Regions from separate parts of the Paenibacillus sp. S25 genome, predicted to be linked through region 4. Evidence: riboswitches for the same ligand, from Rfam matches in the RefSeq annotation. Region 4 holds a riboswitch; each other region holds the start of a gene.
What was found. Region 4 has a riboswitch for thiamine pyrophosphate ahead of KAI37_RS04485 (ECF transporter S component). Riboswitches for the same ligand answer to the same signal wherever they lie in the genome.
Positions count from the first base shown of each region.

Region 1 (5,402 bases), 180 kb from region 4:
GAAGTCCATCACCTTCGTACCAACGTACAAAATAACGATAGTTAGCATCAATTTTTCTGGACCAATAATAAAATAGGAAGAGAACGCGACAATCAAATCAAAAAACAGCAGGCCATAACTGATATTCCAATCCAGATACTTGTTGGCAATTCGGGCTAAAATGACCGTTCCCGCCGTAGTGCCACCTACCCGTACAATTAAGCCAATGCCGACCCCCACCAAAACTCCGGCAAATACAGCATTAATCGTCGGCTCATGCGAATCAATCCGCCAGTTGACCGTTAAATGTAAAAACAGCGAGTTAAAAGCGACCGCAATTATAGTGTACAGGGTCGTTCTCTTGTCCAAAAATTTATATCCGACAATCAACAGCAAGCCATTAATCACCAGATTAACGATCGAGGGAGACCACTGAAACAGGTAGTACAGGATGATCGTGACCCCTGTAACGCCGCCCTCGCCAAACTCATTCGGGATCACAAACAGATTAACAGCTAGCGCGAAAAAAAACGCACCCAGAATAATAAATGCGATATCTGCAATACTTTTTTTCATATATGCTCTAATCCTTTCTCTAACATTTCAAAGGATGAATCGCCAGATGGATTGGCTGACTCTTGTTGTCAAAATACGCTGACAACCAGTTCATGGTATCTACTACCAAACATAAAGTCAATACAACTTTGACACTTTAATTCGCCACCAGACTGCCTCAATCCTGACTTGGATTTCGCAAAAATTCTCCTTTTACAAGGTTATTCGACAAAAAAACACAATCCCGACTACTAAACTAAGAAAACGGGCCTCTAGCCCTTGTTTTAGACCTAGGCACATTTTCCTCTAAAACGACCATCCTCCTAATCGACATTTTGGACACATATGACCATCTTCCTGTTTTATGTCAAAAGCGTTTTACTTTGAAAAAATGTGGGTATAATGATTGAAACATTACCAAGCAACCTACTTAGCATTACGACATCAAGTACATACAAATAGTCCTATACAGACGTCCTAAGCAACTCAATCTGAATTTGACAATATGGAATTGGAGGAATGACCTACATGAATACAATGAACTTAACCGTCCACACCCTGATGCCCTTTCACCACCAATACCAACGTGCCAACGCGGTGAGTATGCAGAAGAAAGAAGATAGCTCGGAGAAGAAGCTCAGCTTTCAGGACATTTTGAATGAAAAAATGGGTAAAAAATAAGGCGCCGTTTATCCGGTTGCATGATCCCGCTTTACATAAGCTAAAAAGCCGTAGTTTCCTACATCGACTGTAGAGAACCACGGCTTTTTTTAATTCATGTGTTCCTAAACTCACACGTTCGTTTTACTGACCTCCATCCCGATACTGCTCTGCCTTCTCACGCATCCCGGCAGCTACTGCTTCTTGAGTGTTCAGCCCCTTATCCGCTGCATAGGCGCGAATGTCCTGCGTGATACGCATACTACAAAATTTGGGGCCACACATTGAGCAAAAATGTGCTTCCTTGGCGCCCTCTGCCGGTAGTGTTTCATCATGGTAGGACAGGGCCCGCTCGGGATCAAGCGACAGATTGAACTGGTCCCGCCAGCGGAACTCAAAGCGTGCCTTGGACAAAGCATCATCCCGCTGCTGCGCCCGTGGATGACCCTTCGCCAGATCGGCAGCATGTGCCGCAATTTTGTAGGTAATGACACCCTCGCGGACATCATCCTTATTGGGCAGACCCAAATGCTCCTTAGGCGTAACATAGCACAGCATGGACGTCCCGAACCAACCGATCATCGCCGCCCCGATGGCTGAAGTAATATGATCATATCCGGGGGCAATATCCGTCGTGAGCGGCCCCAAGGTATAGAAAGGAGCTTCCTTACAAATCTCCATTTGTAAATCCACATTCTCTTTGATTTTATGCATAGGGACATGTCCTGGCCCTTCAATCATGACCTGAACATCATGCTTCCATGCGATTTGCGTTAGCTCGCCCAACGTTTCCAGCTCTGCAAACTGTGCTTCATCATTCGCATCATAGATACTACCTGGACGTAGACCATCCCCGAGAGAAAAGGCCACATCATAGGCTCTCATAATTTCGCAGATTTCTTCAAAATGTGTATACAAAAAATTCTCCTGATGGTGCGCAAGGCACCAGGCTGCCATGATCGACCCGCCACGGGATACAATTCCCGTCATTCTATTCGCCGTCATCGGTATATACCGCAGCAATACACCCGCATGAATTGTAAAATAGTCCACTCCCTGCTCCGCCTGCTCAATCAGCGTATCGCGATACAGCTCCCACGTCAGCGCTTCTGCTTCGCCGTTCACCTTTTCAAGTGCCTGATAGAGCGGCACAGTCCCAATTGGTACAGGAGAATTCCGAATGATCCATTCACGTGTTGTATGGATATTACGGCCTGTGGACAGGTCCATAACTGTATCCGAGCCCCAACGCACAGCCCAGGTCATTTTCTCCACTTCCTCCTCGATGGAGGAGGTAACCGCAGAATTGCCAATGTTCGCATTGATCTTCACGTGAAAATGACGCCCAATGACCATTGGCTCACTTTCCGGGTGATTGATATTCGAAGGCAAGATGGCTCGTCCAGCCGCCAACTCCTGCCGTACAAACTCAGGCTCCACCCCTTCGCGGATCGCCGCAAATTCCATTTCTGGCGTAATGATCCCTTGCCGCGCATAATGCATTTGTGTCACTGTACGACCTTGCGAAGCACGAAGCGGACGGTTGGTCACGCCGGGAAATTCCACTGTCTCCCGTTTGAAGCCAGTTTTCAGTCCATTATCCTCCGGCTGTACAGCGCGTCCCTCGTAAGCCTCCACATCGCCCCGTTCCAGTGCCCAAGCTCGCCGTAATGGAGGCAGGCCCTGACGGATATCGACCTGATAGGCTTCGTCAGTCATGGGACCGCTTGTATCATATACACGCAATGGCTCATGATGCTCCGTGCCCTGCGGCGTATGTGTAGGATGAAGAGCAATTTCGCGCTCTGGCACGGCAATGTCCGGCCGTGAGCCTTGAATATATACCTTACGGCTCCCTGGAAAGGGCGTTACCCCATTGGCTTGATCCCCGTTTGTCTTCTCTACCTCAACTTCTTTTGTTCCTACCAATCTTACTTCGTTTGATTTCAATTCTGTTCCTTTTGTTCCTTCTGCTTCTGTCGGCTTCATTGTCCATTCCTCCCGTTTCGATGAAATGACACACCGATCCGGAACCATTCCCAGGGTGGCGCTGATCTATGCAAAAAAGCCGGTTCCCTAGGGAACCGGCTAATCTAACGAGGCAGCTATCCAGACAGTACGCATGTGGAATAATCCTATTCCAATGCGTCACCGTAGACAGCAGCCGCGTATACATTTCATTGGCCGATTACTTCCCTACGCTGGTATGATCCAGATCAGGTGCAAAGGGTCCGGAATCTTGCACGATTCCATCTCAGCCCGGCATTACAGGCTCCCCCAGTAACTGTGATACTTCTATTCACATGAGGCGGCTATAACAGACATCCCGCCATCCTTACCAGACTACTTTAAATTTATAGCTTTGGCAACCCTTCTAGGTTCACTTTACCAAGGAGACACTCCCCATCAAATCACTCTGCTTGCTTCAACTGTGTTCATTCTTGTTACGGAAGCATAAGCCCCATTTCCTTCGCCGCTTCAATCAAAATCGGAGCAAAGTCATGTAGCGTCTCGGGTGCAAGCCGACTGACCGGACCGGATACAGATAAAGCCGCAGTGACCTGTCCCTTCCGGTTTACAATTGGCGCAGCCACAGCAGCAGCCCCTGGCTCCCGTTCTTCATAGCTGGTCGCATAGCCCTTCTCGCGGATGTCCTGTAGCTGGGCTTTATAGACCTCCGGGTCTACCGAGGGCGGCCATTCATCCCCGCTTAGCAGAGCTTCCAGCTCCTGCGGCGGCATAAAGGCTGCCAGCACCTTGCTGGAGGCCCCTACAGCAAGCGGCATACGCGCACCTACAGGCGCGACCCTGCGAATCGCCTGATTGCTCTGCACGGCTTGTATGCGAATACGCATGCTGCCGTCCCGTAAGTACAAGCTGACCGTCTCGCCCAAACGGTCACGTAATCCTTCCATTGCAGGCTGTAACAACACCGCCGGCTCGTCACTTTGGGACAAATGCGTGGATAGCTCCCAAATGCGGAAGCCAAGTCGATATTTTTCCGTTTCGGCATTCCGAACGACAAAGCCCCGATCCTCCAACGTAGTCAGCAGCCGATGAACCGTGCTTTTATGTAGACCAATTTTGGAGGCAATCTCCGTCAGGCCAAGATCCGAATCTGCGGTAAAACACAGCAGTATATCAAGTGCACGCTCTACAGCGCGAACGGTTAATTTACGGTCTTCCATCGTGAACCGCTCCTCTTGTATCCATATTCGTTTCACACTATGAAACATGGTTACATAAATTATATAGAATAGTCGCGGCTACTGTAAACCGATGTTTTTGTGACAACCATATTACAGAACGAGAACAAACATCGACAATTCTTTGCATCATTTTTACTTTTCCGGTTCAGGCGTTGACTTTGGATAATCCCCATCATACGATAATAGGTATCTATACGGATCTACACTATCATTTTCAAGTGGAATTATACCTATATTCTATGAAACGAAGATCAATTTTATATAAGGAGGCTCTTACATGATTTCGACATCCCAGCGCAACTCTCAGCTACAGACCGCTGTTCAGGAGCCGTCCACCCCACTCTTTAATCCCCGTCTGCTGCGGTTCAAGCACGTTGTGATTGCTCTGCTGCTGTCGGTCGTCTTTTTTCTGTTGTTTTGTTTTATTGCCTTGCATGCTTACATCGCATGGGTACTTACGAATCCCACCGTTGCACCGCTGTACTCTAATCCGATGCAGGCCAAAAGCATGCCTTATGAGGAAGTCAGCTTCCCTGCCAAGGATGGTAGCCGCATGGTACAAGGCTGGTATATCCCAGCGGATCAATCGCGGAAAACGATTATTTTCAGCCATGGCTATGGAGCTAACCGCGAAGAAAGCTGGATTCCCATGTATGATCTGGCGCATTATGCCCACAGTTTGAACTTTAATGTAGTCATGTTCGATTATGGATTCGCGTCACAAAACAGCAAAGCAGTCGCGACCGGAGGCAAAGCGGAATCCCAGCAACTTCTCGGGGCAATTCAGCTTGCGAAGCAACGCGGCTCGTCGGAGATTATCGTATGGGGCTTCTCTATGGGGGCAGGAACCGCTCTTCAGGCGGGCTTGCAAACCAAGGATGTGGACGCAATGATTTTGGACAGCACCTTCCTGCTGGAACCGGATACGCTGTACCATAACATTCACAATCAAATTAATCTGCCAAGACATCCGTCTTTGGAAATTCTGGAGTTGCTGTT
Region 1 covers NZ_CP073683.1:806,800-812,201, reverse strand. Annotated here, with positions in the region: gene KAI37_RS03620 (YitT family protein) at 1-555, opposite strand, end outside; gene KAI37_RS03615 (hypothetical protein) at 1,063-1,215, shown strand; gene thiC (phosphomethylpyrimidine synthase ThiC) at 1,339-3,183, opposite strand; TPP riboswitch at 3,371-3,483, opposite strand; gene KAI37_RS03605 (IclR family transcriptional regulator) at 3,639-4,382, opposite strand; gene KAI37_RS03600 (alpha/beta hydrolase) at 4,681-5,402, shown strand, end outside.
Region 1: it holds a riboswitch for thiamine pyrophosphate, as region 4 does, so the genes downstream of both, thiC (phosphomethylpyrimidine synthase ThiC) here and KAI37_RS04485 (ECF transporter S component) in region 4, are expected to answer to the same signal.

Region 2 (5,402 bases), 2.2 Mb from region 4:
ACCCTCATGGGTGGTTTTTCTTTTTTTAGGCAGATCCATACCAAAAACCTTAAAATTCGCTGTTTTCAATATTCCGATATGGTTGCAGAATGTGCTACAATATAGCTTTGAAAGAAACGAAATGCATATGAAATAAGAACAGTCGGCAACGCCGATGACAATAAGGAGCCAAAAACAGCTTATGAGTTTATTGACTGTAGAAAATGTATCTCACAACTTTGGGGACCGCGCATTATTTAAAAATGTTTCCTTTCGATTGCTTGCGGGGGAACGTGTAGGTTTGGTAGGAGCTAACGGTGTCGGTAAATCGACACTCATGAACATTCTCACTGGAAAATTGCTTAAGGATGAAGGTAAAGTGGAATGGACTCCACGTGTACGTTACGGCTATCTGGATCAGCATACCAAGCTGACACCAGGCAAAACGGTACGTGATGTTTTGAAAGACGCTTTTCTTCCTTTGTTGGAATTGGAAAAGGAAATGATGCAGATTACTGACAAAATGGGGGATGCTTCTCCCGAAGAGTTGGAAGTGCTGCTGGAACAGATGGGTGAAATTCAGGAGCAACTGGATATGGGGGATTTTTACCTCATTGATGTGAAGGTTGAAGAAATGGCGAATGGACTGGGACTCTCGGCCATAGGACTGGATCGGGATGTATCTGCACTTAGCGGCGGGCAACGGACAAAGGTGCTTCTTGCTAAGTTGCTGTTGGAAAAGCCAAATGTCCTGCTGCTGGATGAGCCTACCAACTATTTGGATGTCGAGCATATCGAATGGCTTACGCGCTATTTGAAGGATTATCCCTATGCTTTTATTCTTATTTCACATGATACTGAGTTTATGAATCAGGTCGTTAATGTTATTTACCATCTTGAATTTGCCAAGATGACCCGTTATTCAGCTAACTATGAAAAGTTTCTTGAGATGGCAGATCTGAACAAGGCTCAGCATATTGATGCTTATGAGAAGCAACAGGACTTTATTAAGAAACAGGAAGATTTTATTCAGCGTAATAAGGCGCGTGCATCTACATCAGGCCGAGCAAAGAGCCGTGAAAAGCAGCTTGATCGGATCGAACGTATTGATAAGCCTGAAGAAGCTGCGAAGCCAACCTTTCAATTCAAAGAAGCACGTGCGAGCGGAAAGACGGTATTTGAGGGTATTGATTTTGAGATTGGTTATACGCATGCCCTATTGCCTAAAATGTCCATGACGATTGAACGTGGTGAAAAGATTGCAATTGTCGGCTACAACGGTGTTGGTAAATCGACATTGCTCAAAACCATTCTGGGAAAAATTCCACCAATCAGTGGAAAAACCTATCAAGGTGATTTTTTGCAGCCCGCTTATTTTGAGCAGGAAGTAAAGGCGGAGAAAATTACACCGATTGACGATGTGTGGAATGAATTCCCGCATTTGAACCAGCATGAAGTACGAGCGCATTTGGCGCGTTGCGGTTTAAAGAATGAGCATATCACGCGTCCGCTATCTGCGCTCAGTGGTGGAGAACAGGCTAAAGTCCGTCTTTGCAAACTGTTAATGCGTGAAAGCAACTGGGTACTGTTCGATGAGCCTACCAACCACTTGGATGTTAAAGCTAAGGATGAGCTGAAACGTGCCTTGAAGGAATACAAAGGGACCGTTTTGCTTGTGTCTCACGAACCGGACTTTTACGAGGATTGGGTAACCAAAACGTGGAATGTGGAAGAGTGGTCAAGTAAAGTTAACTAAAATCAGCTAAATCCAATTCTGCATATTTCACACGAAGTGGGGTTTGCAGAATTAGGAAAATATGCTAAGCTATCTTTAGCTTATACAATAAAATAGTCACACTAGGGGAGCCGCCCATGCGGCTGAGACGGAATAAATGGATTTCGGACCCTTTGCACCTGATCTGGGTTATGCCAGCGTAGGGAAGTGAGCGCCGTACAAACAAGGCAACACCATCTTTATTTTGTTTGTGCGTGGGACGATACACGTATACGGATATCATTGTCCGTTCGATTATTGGACGTTCGTTAAACCACTTCCTTGGGGAAGTGGTTTTTTTGCGTTTCGTTCATTTTAAGTTGTTCGAGCTTCCGTAGACGATTCACATACAATCCCCTTTCATTTCTGCTGGTAGACGTGGCTGACTAAGCATAGATCCTCTAGTCCAATGTGAGGTGAAGAGAAAATCGAATTACACGCAATTTCGATGGAAAAGGGCACTTTTGGACAAGCCGCCCAAGTGGCTGCTGTGATTTGTCCGTATGTTCATTATGTACACGCACGTTTGAAACAAAATGGTGCCTCTGCATTGCTTTCTTTGACTCGCAGCATGGTGGAGCAGGAAGTTCCTTTGCAACAAATTGTAGTAAATGATCGTGTGGATGTAGCTTTACTTACTTTGGTTGGAGCCGTCCAGCTACCAGCTAATGGATTACCCGTTGCGGATGTGAAAAGCCTTCTTCCAAAGGGTACACGCTGTGGAGCATCTGTGCATTCATTGGAGGAGGCGCAGGCTGCCGAGCGGGCAGGAGCGGACTATGTACTTTATGGTCACGTATATGAGACCCATTGTAAGCCCGGTATTGTACCGCGGGGTTTAGCTCAGCTTGAACATATTTGCAGGCTGTCGAACATTCCGGTGATCGCGCTGGGCGGCATACAACCGCACCATATCCCGGAGCTTTATAGGGCCGGAGCAAGCGGTATTGCGGTGATGTCTGGTATATGGGAGGCTGAGTCGCCTGTTGCAGCTGCGATGGAATACAGGCGAATGGCAGATCTTGTAGTTCACAGCCTGTAGCGAAAAAACGAGAGTAAAGGCAAGCTGAAAGCAGAATGGTTTATGGAGAGGAGACACGGGACCAATGCTAAAGATACACACGGAGGCAAGAGCGATAGGACACGCTGAATGCTTGGTCATAGGTGGAGGTGTCATCGGCAGTTCCATTGCTTATCATGTGGCCAAGGAGGGAAGAAGTACGATCATGCTGGAACGATTGATCCCGGGTGAGGGAGCCTCAGGAGCAGCGGTTGGAATGCTGGCAGCGGAAAGTGAAGAGTTCATCGACTCTGAGCTGGCACGATTTGCTCGCATAAGTCGAGACGCATTCCCTGAGCTTGTCTGTGATCTGGAGCGTTTGTCAGGTATTTCGGTAGAATTCCGTACAGAAGGATTTGTGACCCCTTTCCGTACGGAAACTGAAGGCCAAAAACGCTGGAAAGCTGCTAAAACGCGAGAGGATGATTGTCCTATCTGGTGGGATGCGAGGGAATTGGCCCGACGAATTCCAGGTTTGGATGAACAAGCGATCGGGGCAATATATCGTTCAAAGGAGACACAAGTGGCTCCTGTCCAGCTTTGTCGTGCTTATGCAGGTGCTGCTGCGGTGCTGGGGGCAACGGTATGGTCTGGTACACAGGCAGAGCAACTGGTCATGCAGGATGGTCGAGTTTGCGGTGTCCGAACAGATAGTGGCTTTTTTTCGTGCGATCAGGTCATTATTGCCGGAGGCTTGGATAGCATGAAATTGCTAGCGCAAGTTGGATTTGAATATCCACTTTATCCGGTCAAGGGAGAAGCGGTAGCGGTCTCCTTGAAGGATCACCCGTTAGAATACACCATTTATGCTGATGATATTTACCTTGTACCTAAACAGAATAACGAGCTTTGGATTGGGGCAACGAGCCTTCCGCATCAGTATGACGAAGAAGTGACCGTAGGAGGCTTAGAGGGGTTGCTGACACGTGCCTCTGCTTGGCTGCCGCGCGTCCGTGAAGCTTCTTTTATACGCACTTGGGCGGGCTTACGTCCGCAGGCCGCATCAGGTCATCCTTTTATAGGCACTGTTCCTGGGGTCGAGGGTGTATATGCTGCCGTCGGGCATTATCGCAACGGTGTCCTGCTGAGCGATGCTACTGGGCGTGCGATAACAGCTATGCTTAACGGAGCAGGTGCGGCTGAACTTGGAATAAGTAGATTTTCTTCTGAGCTCCTCAAGGAGGAAAGCTTATGAAGCTGACGATTAACGGCCAGAGCATGACCTTTTCTAATCGGATCACTCATGTGGATCAATTGCTACATGAGCTTGATGTAAAGGTGAAAACCGTAGTGGTGGAGCTGAATCGGCATATATTGACCCGTCAAGATCATGATGAAGCGGTGTTGAAGGATGGAGATTGCCTAGAGATTGTACATTTTGTGGGAGGCGGTTGATCATGTTAACCATTGGAAAAGCATCTTTTACCTCAAGGTTGTTGTTGGGAACAGGAAAATTCTCTGATCTGGATATTCAATCCCAAGCCGTAGAGGCTGCTGAGACGGAAATATTGACGTTTGCTGTGCGGAGATTGAACTTGGAGGAACGGGATAAGCAGCATTTTCTCGACATGCTGGATTTGAGCCGGTATACACTTCTTCCCAACACAGCAGGGGCTACAACAGCAGAGGAGGCGATTCGTATTGCCCAATTGGCAAAAGCCTCCGGCCTGTGCGATATGATTAAGGTGGAAGTCATTGGGGATAGCAAGACACTGCTGCCTGACCCTTTCGAAACGTTGAAGGCTAGTGAAAAGCTGTTAGAAGAAGGCTTTATCGTGCTGCCCTACATATCGGACGATGTGATTCTAGCAAAGAGGCTACAAGAGCTTGGAGTACACGCTGTTATGCCTGGAGCTTCACCGATTGGTACAGGACATGGTTTGCTCAATCCGTTTTCATTAGAGTTAATTATTGAACAGGCGGAGGTTCCGGTTATTGTCGATGCGGGTATTCGCTCACCCGGTGACGCGGCAATGGCGATGCAGTTGGGGGCAGATGCTGTTTTGTTGAACACAGCCGTATCAGGAGCGAAGGACCCAGTAAAAATGGCTGAGGCCATGAAACTGGCTGTTCGTGCTGGAAGATATGGTTTTGAGGCGGGGATGATTCCTGTAAAACGTTATGCTTCAGCAAGCAGTCCGACAGAAGGCATGGTTCAGACATGAAGGTAACTGACAAATCAGATGCAGGAGGAACACATCCAAGTGACCGTTATTCCAGACAGGAAAGATTCACACCCTTTGGACCCACAGGACAACGTCGGCTTGCTTCCTCTCACGTATTAATCATAGGTGTTGGAGCGCTAGGCACAGGTATTGCGGAAACGCTTGTTCGCGGGGGCGTAGGTACAGTGAGCCTCGTAGACCGGGATTATGTGGAATGGAGTAATTTGCAGCGCCAACAGCTTTTTCAGGAAAGTGATGCTGCGCAAAGATGTCCCAAAGCAATAGCTGCTCAGCGAAGATTAAAGGATATTAATTCGGAAGCGGTCATACATGCACATGTACTGGATGTTAGGGTAGAAGAGCTGGAAGAGTTGATCCAGGGGGTAGATCTCATGATGGATGCGACGGATAATTTCGATACCCG
Region 2 covers NZ_CP073683.1:3,160,338-3,165,739, reverse strand. Annotated here, with positions in the region: gene KAI37_RS13515 (ABC-F family ATP-binding cassette domain-containing protein) at 182-1,735, shown strand; TPP riboswitch at 1,829-1,937, shown strand; gene KAI37_RS13510 (thiamine phosphate synthase) at 2,202-2,795, shown strand; gene thiO (glycine oxidase ThiO) at 2,860-4,008, shown strand; gene thiS (sulfur carrier protein ThiS) at 4,005-4,208, shown strand; gene KAI37_RS13495 (thiazole synthase) at 4,211-4,978, shown strand; gene KAI37_RS13490 (ThiF family adenylyltransferase) at 4,975-5,402, shown strand, end outside.
Region 2: it holds a riboswitch for thiamine pyrophosphate, as region 4 does, so the genes downstream of both, KAI37_RS13510 (thiamine phosphate synthase) here and KAI37_RS04485 (ECF transporter S component) in region 4, are expected to answer to the same signal.

Region 3 (5,402 bases), 2.3 Mb from region 4:
TACATCTGTAGCTGGCGGCGCACCACCTCTGGCAATATTCTGCTGCTCATCGGAGTACCTCCTGACGACGGCGGTAGGCCCAATGATTGGTTGGGCCATGTCCCTGTCCAAGGTGTAAAGTATCCTCAATCGCCGCCTGGATGAAGGCTCTACCATTCGAGATAGCTTCCAGTACAGACATTCCTTTCCCTAATTCAGCAGTTATCGCTGCCGAGAAGGTACATCCTGTTCCGTGTGTATGGACAGTCCGTACCCGCTTGCCGCTCAGCTCTGTAAAGGCGGTTCCGTCAAAGAGCAGGTCAACAATCTGTCCGCTGCTCTCGCTCTCGTCAGCGTGGCCGCCCTTGATCACAACGAATTTTGGTCCCATACTGCTAATATGTCTCGCAGCCTCGCGGCGATCCTCCATCGTACGGATGCTGATCCCTGTCAGGGCTTCTGCCTCCGGGATATTCGGTGTAACGACTAGGGCCAAGGGAAACAGGTCGTCCTTCAAAGCCTGCACCGCTTCCAACTGCAGCAGTTCAGCACCTCCCTTGGCAATCATCACGGGATCGACGACGACCTTTTTCCAGCCGAACTTTCGGATCTGCTTGCTCACAAGACGGATGATACCCGCATTAAACAGCATGCCAGTCTTTAGGGCATCTACTCCAAGGTCTAATCCTACAGCTTCGATCTGTTCCGCTGTTGCTTCCTGTGGCAGCGGATATACGCCGTGAACCCCTAAGGTATTCTGTACGGTAATGGCCGTAATAGCCGACATGCCGTACACGCCAAGTTCTTGAAAGGTTTTGAGATCGGCTTGAATTCCGGCCCCGCCGCCACTGTCCGAACCGGCAATCGTCAGTGCTCTGGGTACACGAACGTCTGTCATCGCGCACCACCTGCTGTGGTTGTTCCTGCTTCACGGACAGTGACATGCCCCTCCAGCGAACCTGTATGTAGTTTGGCGAGCTCGTCGAGAAAGGCAATCTGGAAGCTGCCGGGCCCCAGCTCTGCGGTACGTGCTGCGGCTCGGGAAGCTGCTGCACCGTAAAATGCCAAGCCTGCTGTACCTGCGAGCAGCAGGTTGGGTTCAACAGCTGCAAAAGCACCTAACACAGAGGTCAGCAGGCAGCCTGCTCCGGTTACCTTCGTGAGCAGCGCGTCTCCGCCGCTAATCATTCGTGCTTCGGCCCCATCGGTGATGACGTCCTCTTTTCCAGTGATGACAACCATTGAATTGAGCGTTTGAGCAGCCCGAATTGCCAGATCGACATTGCCGCTGTCAGCACTGTCACCAGCATCTACGCCTTTAATCTCACGCGCTTCTCCAACAAGATGCGCGACTTCGGCTGCATTGCCCCGCACCAATGAGATTTTGACTTCTCTCAGGATTCGCAGTGCCGACTCAGTTCTAAAGCTCGTTGCTCCCGCACCGACCGGATCTAGCAGGACCGGAACACCGTGTGCATTCGCCGATTGTCCAGCAATGATCATGGCATCCACCAGTTCGCGGTGCAGCGTACCGATGTTTAACACGACGGCTCCCGCTATTTTTGCCATATCTGCTACTTCCTCGGGTGCATAGGCCATCACTGGGGAGGCGCCCAATGCATACAGGCCGTTGGCCGTAAAGTTAGTGACTACCACATTGGTCATATTGTGAACGAGGGGTTTGCTGTTTTGTACCTTCGTCAGGAGAGCTGAATAACTTTTTTCCCATGTACTCATAATGATTATCCTCTCTATAGTTGGTGGTTCAACATGGCATTAACCGTACTTCACGCATCGAATCGCCAGGATGACTATTCTAAGACCGCTGCCTGCATCTGGACCGGCCATTCTTCCTGGTTATAAGCCATGTCCCAGAACTTATATTCCAGCTGGCAACTCAGTACAAAATGCTCAATCATCCGCTCTCGCTCAGCAGCCGTTGCGCCTTCTGCCCAAGCATCTACACGTTCTCGGAACTTGAGTGTTGTATCATCAAGCTGGTCTCCATAGAAGCCCATCCATTCATAGAACGGATGAGACTCATCCGGCTTTACTTCATCCAGCAGCCTGCGGCCAATCTCGGCATACGTCCACATACATGGCAGCAGCACAGCCAAGATCTCGCGCAAACTGCCCTCATGCGCGATCGTCAGCATGTGACGGATATAGTGATGGGCCGAAGGAGCGAGTGGATATCCCTGCAACTCTTCATAGGTCACCCCTGCGACAGCACAGAAATTTTGATGCGGATGAACCTCGCTGTGGAGAATAAAAGAGATTTGTTCATTAAATACTGCCATGTCCTCCCGATTCGTGCATTTGGAGATTGCGATGCCGTATATCCGCATGTAGGCGTTCAAATATTCAAAGTCCTGTTTTACATAGTGAATCAGCTGTCCCCTTGTCAAACTTCCTTCAGCAATACCTCTCACAAAGGGATGCTCAAAAATCGCTTGAAAAATGCCGTCCGCCTGCCGACGGAGTTCTTGTGTAAAACTCAATTTCCCCACCTCCATTAATTGAAGAGCAAGAAGTCCTGTAAGGATACAATTCCGAAACAACGCTAAAAAGCCGCCCCGGAAAAATGGAGCGGCTTCAACATAGGCCCAATGCGCAAAAAACGCTTGAAACCTTATATACGAAGGCTCCACTTTCCTACGCTAGTACGAACTAGATCAGGTTCAAAGGGTCCAAGATACATTCTTGTCTCAGCCATATTGGCTCCCCTAGTGGACTTCTATTCTTTTGACTATTACTGTACATACGTTCATACGCTATGTCAAACATAGTGTGCAAAATATTAAATTTCCTCTAGTTAGGTTTTTGGGGCTTAGTGAGGGTGATGAATTACACTTTCCACGGCTTTGACCTTGGCATATTCCGGTTTCCACATTGCATCTCGTATAGCTTGTTCCACATCTGAAATGTGCGCCTGAGCTACCTGATCCTGAATCGCGGCATTTGCAACCGCAACCGCAACAGCGTACGAAACTTCGCGTAATTTTCGGATATGAGGGAGTAGCGCACCGCCAGGCGTATTCGAATCTACACCATTGGCAACAGCAACTGCTGCGGCTGTAAACATCGCAGGGGTAATCCTTTTGGCTTTAACCACAATCGCACCTAGACCCAGTCCCGGAAAAACAAAGGCATTGTTCGCCTGTCCAATCTCAAAATTTGTATCGTTATAGGTGACGGGCTCAAAAGGACTTCCGGTTGCGATCAGTGCTCTGCCATCTGTCCACCGGATCAAATCCTCGGGTACTGCTTCTGCAAGGTTTGTAGGATTGGACATGGGCATAATGATCGGGCGTTCTACATGCTTCGCCATCTCCTTGATGATTTCTTCAGAAAAGGCACCTGCTACACCGGAAGTTCCAATCAATATCGTAGGCTTCACCTGACGGATGACCTCCAGTAGCGGTATTTTGCCGTCACCCGACCGGGTCCATGAGCTGACTTCATCCTTTTTGCGCACATACGGTTTCTGATACTCCAATACGTCTTCCATATCTTCCGTTAACAGCCCACGATAATCAAAGGCCCAAAAGGACTTGAATGAATCATCTGCGGAAAGGCCATCCTCGATCATAGCGCCCCGAATTTGGTCAGCGTTACCGATCCCTGCAGCCCCTGGGCCGAAAACAAGTATTTTTTGTTCACGCAGCGGAGTCTTGGTGACACCCACCGCCGAAAGAATCGCAGCCAGGGTCACCGCTCCTGTACCTTGTATATCATCGTTGAAGGTGAGAATGCTTTGACCGTATTTTCCTATAATATGGCGCGCATTTACGCTACCCACATCTTCCCAATGTAAAAGCGCCTTCGGGAATTGCGCTAACGTTTTGCTGATAAAAGTATCAATAAACTGGTTATAGGCTTCTCCGCGAACCCGTTTATGGCGGTTTCCGATGTACAGTGGATCATTCAGCAGCTTTTCATTATTCGTGCCCACATCCAGTACAATTGGCAGCACCCGCCCGGGATGAATGCCTGCCGCAGCCGTATACACTGCAAGCTTGCCAATCGCAATGTTAATCCCCCCGACGCCCCAGTCACCAATCCCCAAAATACTTTCGGAATCTGTCACGACGATCAGATCCACATCCTCGCCGCTTAATCCAGAGTTATAGAATGCTTGTCCGATGCCATTCGGGTTATCTATCGACAAATATACGCCTCCAGGGCGGTTGTACTCGTGACTATACTCTTGAATCGCGGTTCCTACGGTCGGCGTGTAGACTACGGGCAGCATTTCACTCAAATGATCGGTTAGCAGCCGGTAGTAGAGTACGACATTTCGATTGTGAAGGTCGTTGAGAGAAGCATTTTTACGCAGCATGGTGGGTTGTGCGAGAAACTGCTGATATGCACGTACGCTCTGTTTCTCCAATGAAAGGACGGTTGGAGGAAGGATTCCTTCCAAACCCAGATCTTTGCGTTCTTCTTCTGTAAAAGCGACACCTTTGTTCAAAAGAGGATTTGCCAACACATCCTTTCCCCGTAATGGAGTAGATAATGACCCATCGCGATTGACATAAAATGCTTCCATAGAAAGACCTTCCTTCTCTTCATTTTCATAACGAAAGGATTTCACAAAATTCGATTCCAGTCGCTCCGAAGTGCAAGATATAGACGAACTAAACCATTTCGATCTATATCTTGTTCATTGAAAGTCGCTTATCGGATTTTTGCAAAATCCTCAAGATGACATGTTGTCCATAGTATGGACGTGCAAATCTGTTTTATTCTTCTATTTATCTATGACAAAATAACCATATATATTTCCTTCTGTTGATCTAAAAGAACTAATTTTCGATATAGATGCGCTACCTAATTCTGATGGTTTTGGTTCTAATGAATCAGGTCTAAATACTCTGTTTTTATTAAATATGAAAATCAGTTTTTTTTCTCTTATATCCTTATATATCATGGAGTGTCAGCTATTTTGTTAAGGAAATATGAAGTATTTGGACATTAATTTAACTCCTATAAGCAAACATTCTTAATTCTTTTTCAACAAAATAGAACTATTCGGAGGAAAAGGAGAGGTTTGTGTGCAGGGACCTATAGCCATTTTTAGCGATAACGACAGGGCTATTGATTATCCCAATGTGATTTGTTTTTACCAATATATACAGTGCGAGGACACGGAGGCAGCTTCAGTCTACGAGAACGCATGTTGTTGCCTGATTGATTATAGGGAGCCGGGGCAGGCGGTGCAGAAAGCCAATCAGATCCGTAGCCAATTTCCGCAAATGCCATTGTTACTGGTGACGGATGTAACAATTCCGTTCAGTGATCAGCATATGGTGCAAATCACCGGAGTAGGCCGTTTGCGCCTGCTATTTTGGCAAGCCAATGACACCGAAGAAATGCTTTCGGAAATACAAAGCTTGCTCTATCCCGAGTATTCGACCAAA
Region 3 covers NZ_CP073683.1:4,620,597-4,625,998, reverse strand. Annotated here, with positions in the region: gene thiE (thiamine phosphate synthase) at 1-50, opposite strand, end outside; gene thiD (bifunctional hydroxymethylpyrimidine kinase/phosphomethylpyrimidine kinase) at 47-877, opposite strand; gene thiM (hydroxyethylthiazole kinase) at 874-1,716, opposite strand; gene tenA (thiaminase II) at 1,791-2,480, opposite strand; TPP riboswitch at 2,615-2,717, opposite strand; gene KAI37_RS20155 (NAD-dependent malic enzyme) at 2,810-4,531, opposite strand; gene KAI37_RS20150 (glycosyltransferase) at 5,037-5,402, shown strand, end outside.
Region 3: it holds a riboswitch for thiamine pyrophosphate, as region 4 does, so the genes downstream of both, tenA (thiaminase II) here and KAI37_RS04485 (ECF transporter S component) in region 4, are expected to answer to the same signal.

Region 4 (5,402 bases):
AACGACCACAAACAGTATGGAAAACATAACGAGCTTTAGGCCCGGATTCACACGATGCAGCCATGTTTTATGATGGGGAAAGGACAGACTCATACCGTAGTTCCCCTTTCTGAATCCGCCATATATCGGTACAATATCGACGGACAATTTCCGGGTCATGCGTGACCATCACAATGGCCGTGCCTGCCGCTCTCAGCTGCTCCAACATATCCAGCATGACAAAGGTATTACGCGCATCCTGCCCAAAAGTCGGTTCATCCAGCAGCAGCACTTCCTGCTCACGGATCATAGCCGTAGCAATACTCAACCGCCTTTTTTGGCCCAACGAAAGCTGATACGGATGACGTTCGTCCAGCCGCTCCAGTCCGAACTGTACGAGCATCCGATCGACCTGTTCCCGGCACTGTTCAACGGTAAACAAGCTCTTGGGTAACGAATACTCTAGTTCCTTTCGTACGGTGTGTGCTACGAATTGCAGCTCGGGATTTTGAAACGCGAACCCGATACGCTCTGCCAGTTGTTCCGTACTGCCTGCCTCAATTCCGCACATGCTATAACGTCCCTGTGTTCGAAGTAAGCGCATCATGGAAAGCAGCAGCGAGCTTTTGCCAGCTCCGTTTTCACCGACCACGCCAATCCAGTCGCCAGGCTTCACCTGCGCATGCTCCACATAAATCACTGAACTTAAACTACGGAGGCCGCTAAAATGTTCCAGCTCCAGCAAATCAATCCCCGCACCGTTCTGTTGCGTCACCGCTTCACTCCAACGTGGCGAAGACGATTCATTCCATACTCCCGGATACCACACACCGTACTCGGACAATGCCTGCCGATGCACATGAAATACTTCTTCCGCCCTTCCATCCGCAATAATCTCCCCTTGAGCAGAAAGCACTACAATCCGGTCCACATCATGGACAATTTCATTAATTTTATGCTCCACGATCACCAGTGTCTGGTCTACCGAAATGTTGCGAATGGTATCCCACACCTGTGTAGTGCCTTCCTCGTCCAACAAAGCCGTGGGCTCATCCAGAAAAAGCACTTCTGGCTCCATAGCCAGCACAGACGCAATCGCCAGCCGCTGCTTCATTCCCTGTGACATGCTGCCAATGGGCATGTGTATATCCTCCGTCGATAGACCAACCTGCATCAGCAGCTCGCGAATACGGGATCGCATCTGCTCACGAGGAACCTGATTATTTTCCAACACAAAAGCCAGTTCCTCATCTGCATATGACATACAGAACTGCGTATCAGGATCTTGAAATACAATACCTGAGACACTTGGGATTACAGCAGCATCGCATTTCATAGGCACTTCTATCGTGCGTGGAATCAGACCGCTTAGCACTTGGAGCAGCGTTGATTTACCGCATCCACTCGGTCCCAGTAGCAGCAGCTTTTCTCCCTTGCGGACAGACAAAGACATATTGTGAAAAAGCAGCTCCTGCTCACCGGGGAATTTCAACCGAAGACGGGTGATCGAAGCCACCACATCTTCGGTTGCCTGGCTCATCAATCCAGCCCCTTATAATCTTGTTCCGTTGCAGGCCTCAAACTTCGCGTAACTCCGGTTACCTCCAATGCCTTAGCCAGATAGAAAGCGAATACCCCGGCAATCACAATGCTGCCAATCATGCGAAAACCAATATACAAAACATAGTTCCAGGTCGAAAGCTGATCAATATACCCGTAGCTGAAGTCTAAAATTAGAGAAGCGACAGCCGCCCCAGCCGCAGCTAGCGAAGCAACCCACAGGTTTGCGTTCCGATACAGAAAAGCCGCAAAAAACAGCTCCGCCCCCAAGCCTTGCAGCAGGCCATAGTACAAAGTGGACATCCCCCATTCGCTTCCCAAAAAAGCACTGACCGTTGCCGCTGCCACCTCTGCCAAAATTGCAACACCTGGCTTGCGAATGATGAGATAAGCAAACGTGCCTGCCATAAACCACATGCCATACATCAGTTGCTCGGCGTGTAGACCAAATGGTTTCATTAAATCATAGGCAGGTCCCCATATTTTGTAGACTAACCCGAACACAACAGCGATCACAATCGTGACCAAAATATCAGTCAGCTTCAACCCTTTGGACGCTCTTACAGCAGTATTCATTATTGCGTGCTCCCCTTTTTCCTTATAATTGGCCTCTTGGCCATAAAAAAAAGCTTGTCTGGAGCTGAATCTCCAGGCAAGCTTTATGCGCAGTAAAAGGTGAAGTACCATACAAAACATCATTCGTCGATATGCCTTATATAACCAGTAGTCTAAGCTTCTACACTGATACCAAGCCAAAGTCAGGATCAAGGTAAAATGCTAGGACATACATTGAATCTATCGACAACCGCAAAACAAGCGGCATTCCTGTATAGTGTTCTTGGTTTCTCTACGCTGGCATTACCCAGATCAGATTTCACGGTCAGTGGCAAGGGCCACCCTCTCAGCCTGACTTTCTCAAGCTCCCGACAATGCTTTTTTAATTCACTATAATATATACCACATCTATGGCTTTGACAATCCTATAATCCGAAGAAACGTTTGGCTGTCTCCGTCGTGGCGATTTCGATCTCCATCATGCTTCGGCCTGTACATTCGGCAACCGCAGCAGCAATGTGAGCGAGATACATCGATTCATTACGCCCTTCTTTGGGCTTCACGGGCAAATTACGCGGGGTCAAAAATGGAGCATCTGTTTCAATCATCAGACGGTCCAAGGGAATATCTCTGACCAGTTCACGCAGATGTTTGCCACGCCGTTCGTCGCAAATCCAGCCGGTGATCCCGATATACAGTCCCATTTCTACATACCTATGCAATTCCTGTTCCGTGCCGGTAAAACAATGCACTACCGCTTTATCGACAAGCCCTTGATACTCCCGAAGCATAGCGACAAAATCCTCATGTGCATCTCGTTCATGCAAAAATAACGGCATATTCAGCTCACCCGCCAGTTGGATTTGCTCGCCAAACCATCGGCGCTGCACATCACGCGGCGAAAAATCACGGTTATAGTCCAATCCGCATTCCCCTATGGATACGACCTGCGGCTGACTCGCCAGCTGGCGGAGCTGCTGAATCGTATCTGCGCTGCAGTCTTTGGCATCATGGGGATGCACGCCAGCTGTCGCATACAGCTTGCCCGGATAACGTGCTGCATACTGAGAAGCCTCCCGACTGCTGCGGACACTGGTCCCGGTAATAATCAGGGGTGAAATTCCTACAGCTGCGGCTCTCTCTACCACCTGTTCCCGATCCGCATGAAACGAACGGTGCATCAAGTTCACGCCAATATCAATTAACGGTGTACCCCTTTCCATCTCAATCCCTCCTTCGCAAACTACAATCTCGGATCAATCGGCTCCGATTCCAGAGATAGCGCGGCAAGGACGCATTCATGAATACGATCTACCGTATCCTTGCGGACAAAACGTTCCACGGCTTCCATACCAAGCGCTCCCTCCATCAGGGCATGACGCTCCTTTTTGTTCGTTCGACGCTGCTTCAGACGCTTTAAATTCTCAGAGGCAAGATAATCCATACCGTAAATGATGTGCAAATACTTCCGGCCTCTCACCTTGATTGCAGGCTGAATCATCTTGTCCCGATTTTTCATCAAAAAGCGTTCCGGCTTGATCACAATCCCCTCATGACCATCCTCTGTCATCTCGTTCCACCAGCGAATGACCTCTTCCTCGCTTGCTTCGTCCGTGATAACGCGATACTCTGTCTCCATAAACAGAGAAGACAGCCCAGCCAGCTCCCGGTTTTGCTCCATATGCCAAATATGAGAATGGCCGAAAAAAGTCTTTCCGCTGTGTGCCAGCGTATGGAACGGTGCGATACGAATTTCATCCAGACCGTCCACATCCCAGCAATATTTTTGAAAAGCCTCTTGAAACGTTACGGCATTCGCGTACTTCTGTTCCATTTCCTCCAACCAGTCTCCAACCTCTCGACCTGCAACCTTCGCCTGCTTCAGCTTGTCTACCAACTTACTGCGATCCAGCAGAGCTGCCTCCCCCACATGCGCATACTGTGCAGCAATCAGTTCCCGAGCCTTGAGATTCCACGGTACAATTTCCGCATCCAGCAATACAAAATCCGTCTGATTCCGTTCAAAATATCCAGCAGTCCGTAGATCCACATTCAGCTTCTCCAGCACTTGCTTCCCAAGGCTTTGTTCAAAGAAAGCTCTCCCACTCCGACTATAGATCGTGCCCAATGTCGGGTAGCCTACATATTCAACAGCGGCCTGTTCGTTTTTGAATAATAGTAGAATAGCCCGGCTACCCATATGTTTTTTCTCGGCCACCATCGTTTGTACTCCTTGCCCGCGATAATAAGCCAGCGCCTCACGTGGATGCTCCAGATATCCTTCCTCTGCAGACACCGCTGGAGCAGGGCTCATCGTCGGTGGAATATACACCAGCTCCTCCATGGGTACAGTCACATGTGACACGGTATCTATAGCGGATTTGATCCATTCTCCTTGTACGCGCACTTCGCCATACGATTCCGTCAGCACACTGTAACCAGCGATTAGCTTGCGTAAATTCGGCGGGGAAAACCGTTTTCTCTGCCACCGGACAAGTGGGCTATCGGGATCATTCGCATAATTCTCATGTGCCGGAACGCTGACAAATTCCTTTTCCGGATAACGATAAGCGGTCAGCATACCGCCAAATACCACACCCTGATCAATATTCACCGTCTGGTTCACAAGGGTAGGCTGCGGTCTCGGATCATGTCCCCATACTACTATTTCTCCCGATTCATGGTCCACGAACCAATCCTTACGGATCGGTTTTCCGTTCGCATCCTGCCCCTCCGTATCTCCATAGCGGCAATAATCAGAAATACGTGCCGACTGTTTGCCAATAAAATGATCCTTAATCCCGGCATGAGCCACGACCACGTGTCGCAATCCATTTCTGCCAAAAATAAGATGAGAGGGTGCATGTAGCAGAAAATCCCTTAACTCGCTTCTAAGCTGTTCCGCCGCTGTCTTGCCCGCTTTTTGCTCATATTGGGCCAGTTCCTCTGCAAATCGTTCATCGCCATGACTGAGAGTCACCTTTCTTCCATCGAGGTAACGGCCGATTTTCCAGCCATGATTGCTGTCAATCATATACGCTAGTCCGGCATCCACGTGCTTTTTCCAGAACTGCACCGCTTGTAACGATTCTGGGCCACGGCTCATCACATCCCCGACAGATACTAGTCTTCTACCATCTGGATGATGGTATAGTCCTTCCGTATCTTCCGTATATCCTAGCCGCTCTATCACTTCCAGCATCTCACGGTAGCACCCATGGATATCACCAATGATGTCAATACCTGAACCAATCTCATGAAACAGTGGCTGCACACGGCGAACAAAGTTCATTTCTTCTACATCCTTA
Region 4 covers NZ_CP073683.1:990,568-995,969, reverse strand. Annotated here, with positions in the region: gene KAI37_RS04495 (energy-coupling factor transporter transmembrane component T family protein) at 1-93, opposite strand, end outside; gene KAI37_RS04490 (ABC transporter ATP-binding protein) at 68-1,519, opposite strand; gene KAI37_RS04485 (ECF transporter S component) at 1,519-2,115, opposite strand; TPP riboswitch at 2,366-2,475, opposite strand; gene KAI37_RS04480 (TatD family hydrolase) at 2,520-3,317, opposite strand; gene KAI37_RS04475 (polynucleotide kinase-phosphatase) at 3,338-5,402, opposite strand, start outside.